DNA from 2 places in the Vibrio sp. JC009 genome. Region 1 is predicted to be linked to the other one. Evidence: riboswitches for the same ligand, from Rfam matches in the RefSeq annotation. Region 1 holds a riboswitch; the other holds the start of a gene.
What was found. A riboswitch is a leader RNA that binds a small molecule or an ion and turns the genes downstream of it on or off. The one in region 1 is predicted to bind lysine.
Positions count from the first base shown of each region.

Region 1 (3,168 bases):
ACCGATAAGTGCAATAAGAGACAGTCCGTGCTCAACATCCACGGTACACAGTGCTTCCAGCTCTTTTTGTGCTTCTTCCGGTAGCTGAGGTGCGCCGCCGGCAGTATTAGTCTGATCCAGAGTCAGAGAGACACTGATTTCTGAAGTGGTTATCAGATCCACAGAGATTTTGTGCTTAGCCAGAATCTGGAATACTTCAGCCAGGAAGCCGTAGGCCTGGAACATATTTGCGCTGCGAAGCGTGATCATCGTCTGGTTGCCGCGAAGCGCCACTGCGCGGAATAGTGGTGAGCTGTCTGCTTCCTGACGAACCCAGGTGCCGCCTTTTTCCGGCTCTTTTGAAGAGCCGACAAACACCGGAATGTTGTGGCGTAGTGCTGGCACCAGTGTAGAAGGGTGCAGGATCTTTGCACCGAAGTTTGCCATTTCAGAGGCTTCGCTAAAGCTGATCTCCGGAATTGGAGAGGCTTTTGGTGCGATACGCGGGTCAGTGGTATAGATACCCGGAACATCTGTCCAGATTTCAAGACCACTTGCTTCCACCGCTTCTGCAATCAGAGCGGCGCTGTAGTCACTGCCGCCACGGCCAAATGTTGTGGTCGCTCCGTCTTCGTCGGAACCAATAAAGCCTTGAGTGATAACCACATCGTTTGCCTGGCACAAAGGAACAAGCTGCTCTTTTGCAAGCTGAGAGATGGTTTCAAGCTGTGGCTCAGCCTTACCAAAGGCGCTGTTTGTGCGCATAACATCGCGGATATTAAAGCGGGCGGCTTTCATTCCGCGCTCTTTCATAATCTGAGTCAGAATGTGAGTCGACATACGTTCGCCATAGGCAACGATATGGTCAGTCAGCTTTTCACTTGCCTGGAAAGAGGCCGCTTCACCAGCAGATGCAACGGATTTCAGCAGGGATGCTATCGCTTCTCTGGTCTCTTCCGGCTCTTTTAGCTGATCAATCACGCTGTAGTGGATGTTTTCCAGGTGATTAACGATCTCCTGGCGGCGGTTTTCTTCCTGCACACCGTTTGCCAGTTCAACCAGCAGGTTGGTGACTCCGGAACAGGCACTGCTTACGACAAGCTTGGTTGCCGGGTTACTTTCGACAACAGCTGCACAGCGGCTCATGGCTTCAAAATTGGCGACACTTGTGCCACCGAACTTAGCTACATTGAATGCGCTCACGGCATTTCTCCCAAAACTTCTTTGATACAAAAACGTGCTACTTTTTCTAGCGATATTATTTTGAAGAGAGATTCATTTAGAGCAGAGGAGATGCATAGGTAGGATGCGTACCTCAGAAGCCCTTCACCAAGTTTGTTTGGTGACAGTTAGCAGGATTCAGCCTGACTAACCGACAAACATTCACCAACAATGAATATTCATCTCGGCATTACTCCCCATCAGCGGTAAGTTTTGGAGTTGTGGCTCCACTTAACACCTGCCTGGGTAATGCTCCTCTTCTGTATTGCCTTTTATTGAACGTTTTTAAGCCATGAAAGTCAATTGGAAATATGAATGTTTAGTGAAAAAAAATTCATCAACTTTTATCTCCAGGCTTTAAGCCGGCCGACTATCGGTCATCTGGATCCGATAATCCCTGCATCTTATCATCAGCAACCAGCACTTTTATTGCCACATTGGAAAAATCGATTTCAGGGAACAGGAATTTTGCCTCGGCTCTGATCTGTTCTGCTTTACTATGCTCACCGATTCCCTGATAAGCCAGGATCAGATTGCTGTAAAGTGCAGGGCGGGGTACCTGCTGAATAACATCAAGTGACCACTGAATATACGGCTTGATCAAAGAGGGTTCATTTCTGTAAAGCCCTATATTCAGATAAGTGCTGTAGATATCCCAGTCAAATCTGTGCTTCCAGATCCCTGCATTGGTTACCTGCTCCAGAATATCCGGGTCCCTTGAGCCCGGCTTTTCAAACTGGGTCAGAACATAATTAGTATGCAGATTGGTGATCAGGAAGCTGCTTGCAATTATCGGAAGAAGCAGGCTGGTTATCCGGAAATTAAAGCGGGTGAAGCGGGTAAAGTTGTAGGTCTTGTATCTGGCTCCCCGTTGATCCAGCCAGAACAGAAAGATGACAAATGAAATCCAGTGAATAGCTGAATGATAAAACGGATATTCCAGCTGACTGTGAATGAGTATTGGCAGGAACAGGCCAAATATAGCTAGCCGGGTTCCTTTTCTGACCGAGAGCAGTTTAGCCAGGACAAAAATGACCGCCAGAGAAATACCAAGCAGAGGGACAATACCACCTTCAACCGCCCAGTAAAGCAACTCGTTATGCGGATGGTCCATTGAAGGGTACCCGGCAGGGTAACTGGAATTTAACTGATGTTGTCTGGCAGTATACAGAATGTATTCAGGTTCAAAGCGCCCGTAGCCGTAACCGGTAAAGGGCTTCTCGATAAACATATCCACAGTCTGCGGGAAGGTGAACTGCCGGGGGCTGTCAAAAGAGACCTTGTTAGTGATCTGCTCGCCACCTCCGGAGGTAAAGCCAATTATAACGCCCAGTCCGACTCCCGCGGCAACGGAAGCAATCCAGCCGGTAAGTCGTTTTGTGGTTGAAAAGCGGTACAGGTAGCGAATCATACACAGAACGCCAAGGCCGGCGCCAAGCCAGCCTGTTCTTGATGCCAGCAGAATCAGTAGTGGAGAGGTGATCAGCGGCATCAGATAAAGCAGGGATGTTCTTGATAATTTCTGTCCGTACTTCTGCTGCTGCCGGGCAAGAAGGTATCCGGATAGCACCAGTCCTGTGGCCAGGAAACTGGCCATGACATTGGGCTGCTGGAATATCCCGTAGGGGCGGGACAGTTCTGGGTTGAAACCTAGCAGGTTTCCTTTTTCCAGCAAGAAATATTGTACATAACCGAACAGGGCTTCAATCACTACGGCGACCACAATAAACCAGAGCAGCCTCTGCTTATGCTGGTTGCTGAGTGAAAATTGCTGGAAGGTAAAAAACAGAAGCCAGCCAGCCCATAAACCGAGAAGCCGGCCGGTGCTATTGTCAGGTGAAGCGTTGGTATACAGAACCGGAAGCGTCATAATTGCACAACTGATCAGAAGAGCCAGCGTCAGCTTGGTATAGCGGAACGACATATTGCGGCCTGTCTGATACAGGCCGATGCCGATGGCGATGCTGA
Region 1 is NZ_CP092106.1:2,982,227-2,985,394, reverse strand. Features, by position in the region: gene lysC (lysine-sensitive aspartokinase 3) at 1-1,182, opposite strand, end outside; lysine riboswitch at 1,291-1,468, opposite strand; gene L3Q72_RS13265 (PglL family O-oligosaccharyltransferase) at 1,571-3,168, opposite strand, start outside.

Region 2 (3,168 bases), 1.4 Mb from region 1:
CTGTTTCTAGATATTCGTATAATAAGTTGCTGTAAAACTGAAAAACCCCCGGAAGTGTTATCTCCCGAGGGTTCAAATCTGATGTATCTGACTTAAACTCCGGGAGACTGTCTCCCGGGCATGCGTACATCTCCCGAAAGACTACTCAGGATGATGGTGATGATGAATGTTCATTACAAAATTACGCATAAGTTTTTCAGCTCCGTTTTCTTGTGTTCCACACTAGCGGACGCGTTAACATTTTTCAACAGAAAATTTAGAGTTTTTTCATTTATCTTGAAAATTACACGCGAACTGCTTTTGCAGAACCAGCCCTAGACACAGCAGCAAAGACAAAGCAAATAGCAACAAACGAAGCCAGCGCAGCACCGAATGCAATGGAAACCGAACCAGACATTCCCAGTACCACATAACCAATACATGAAACCAGTGCCACAGACAGTGCATAAGGAAGCTGAGTTGCCACGTGGTCGATATGATTACAGCGTGCACCAGTCGACGAAAGAATGGTGGTATCAGAAATTGGCGAACAGTGGTCACCAAATACAGAACCAGCCAGAACCGCGCCAAGCATTGGCAGCATCATAGATAAATCTGTAGCACCTGCCATATCACCGGCAATTGGCAGCATAATTCCGAATGTACCCCATGAAGTACCGGTAGCAAATGCCATCAAGCCAGACAGCAGGAATAAAATAACCGGCAGCCACTGAATATTAATATTGCCCTGAACAAGCGATGATAAATAAGTACCTGTTTTCATATCACCGATAACAGAACCGATAGACCAGGCAAATATTAGAATTAAAATTGCGCCTAACATAGATTTTGCACCAATCCAGATAGTTTTAGCTATATCTGAAAGTGGAAGTTTTTGTTTTAGCACCGTTAATAACGCAATAAATAAACCAACTAATCCACCATTAACCAGAGACTTACCCACATCAGTATTTTCAAATGCGCCTAAAAGTGAGAACTCTTTACCAGACTCAGCAAGCGCATCGCCGCCCGTAGTCAGCATAAAAATAACGGTAGCAATAATTAACGCCGAAATTGGCGCAATCAGGTCAAATACACTGCCGTGTTCGCTTTCAACAATATCCAGCTCTTCGTTAATTTCATGCGCTAACTCATTATCATCGTCAGATTTAACTTCATTGCCTTTACTTGCTTTCTGTTCATGCGTGCGCATAGAGCCAATATCAATCTGGAACCAGGCAACGGCAAATACCATTAATAGAGCAAATACGGCATAAAAGTTCATTGGCACTAAGCGAATATAAGCGCCGATAGCAGAATACTGGTCCAGCCCATGAGTAACTAAAATACCACTGATGATCGTCATGATATATGCGCCCCAGCTCGATGCCGGCATTAATACACACATAGGCGCAGCGGTGGAATCCAGAATATAGGCCAGTTTCGCGCGTGATACATTATATCTATCGGTAACAGGACGGGAAATGGCACCAACAGCCAGGCTATTAAAATAGTCGTCGATAAAAATAAATACGCCCAGGAATGCTGCCAGTAGCTTAGAGCCTCTTTTACTTTTTACCCGCGCTTGTGCCCAAATAGCAAACGCTCTTGTACCGCCGGAAAGAGTAAGCAGAGCAGTCATCATGCCCAGCAATAAAAGAAATGCGACGATACTCATATTCCATGAGTTAATACCACCATCTTCAATAAATACACCTTTAACGGTGGTACCAATATATGCAGCAGCATTAAAGAAAGAATAATCTGCCAGTAGCAGAGAACCAAGGACAACACCAATCCCCAGAGAAAGCAGAACGCGACGCGTAATTATTGCCAGCGTTAAGGCAATCAGTGGCGGCAGCACCGATAACGGTGAGGAAGCAAAATCGATTAAATTCATGATCTTCAAAAACCTTTCAGGTTAGAGATCTACTGCAGTGAAATTACCCAAAACGGTAATTTAAGTTGAACAAGCGAAAGGGAAGCGAACACTTCACCCAACCCTACAGTAGCGCTCCATAGTTTAACAATAAAATAGACTATGGCAGTGTTGCACTTATTCAATGCAACCCCAGCGAACCGCTTTGATATACAGGTTCACTTCGGCAATCATTCCTTTCACTACTATTCATTGGTATCACCCCAACAGTAGTTACTGATAAAGACTGCGCCTCTACGTCAGTTCTCTGACTGATTTTGAATAAAGTTTACTCAAACCAGTTTCAAACTGAATTAGGTAGCGGCGATTCTACTGATCCAAATGCGCATTGCAAGATAAAACTCGATCAATTTCACGAAACTCAATAGTTTTGCATTCTAAATGACTATTTAAGCACTATTTCATGAAATCAATGAAAGGGACTGATCAACAGGGCAACCGCATGAGTGCTCAGCTTTTCGCCACCTGACTAAAACCTGCATTTAAAACGGTTTCCAGCATTGATGTATTCATCATGCATCGCTTTTGTTTTCCAACAATGCTCACCTTTGTCGGTTCAGCACGAAGCATATTCAGGCTCATATGACGCAGACAAGATAAGTTTTCTGCACCATGATCTTTATATATCTGGCAGGCGTCTTCACCCATACTGACATCAAGAACCCAATGCATGGACTCTATGCCCCAATGCTCTCTTACCGCTGCTAAGGCTTGCTCTGCGCTAAGAGCCTTGGAACTGATGTAGTAACGATATTCAAGGTCAACCGCTTTTCCTTTTTCAAGGCGGAAGTTCTCAACCATTACGATACTTTTCAGGCCTTTCCAGCGTGAGAAATTACCTCCAAGATCTTTGCTGTCAAAGACATAACATTGACGAGATTCAATACGTCCGTGTCCATTTTCTAAGGAGATTGTCTCTGGCATATTAGCCCGCTGAGCTGAAAAGGCATTTTCCACTGCTTTTCGGAGTTTCCCTTGATTACTTTTTACTGCAAGTAAGTAATCTCCACCTTTGTCTACAATGGCTTTGGCTATTTTGGTCTGGCATGCCATTGCATCAATCGTGACTAAAGCTCCTTTGATATCAAGCATTTCTATCAGCTCTGGGATCGCTGTTATCTCATTGCTTTTTTGATCGGTTTTGAGCTGTCCAAGCACCAATTTATTTGAGGAAGCATACGCACTAATCATATGGATGGTGCTGGCTCTATCTTCGCGGTTGTATGATCCACGAAGCGTTTTTCCGTCAA
Region 2 is NZ_CP092106.1:1,046,081-1,049,248, reverse strand. Features, by position in the region: His leader region at 37-166, opposite strand; gene L3Q72_RS04880 (Na+/H+ antiporter NhaC family protein) at 284-1,879, opposite strand; lysine riboswitch at 1,981-2,163, opposite strand; gene L3Q72_RS04875 (ISAs1 family transposase) at 2,369-3,168, opposite strand, start outside.
Region 2: it holds a riboswitch for lysine, as region 1 does, so the genes downstream of both, L3Q72_RS04880 (Na+/H+ antiporter NhaC family protein) here and lysC (lysine-sensitive aspartokinase 3) in region 1, are expected to answer to the same signal.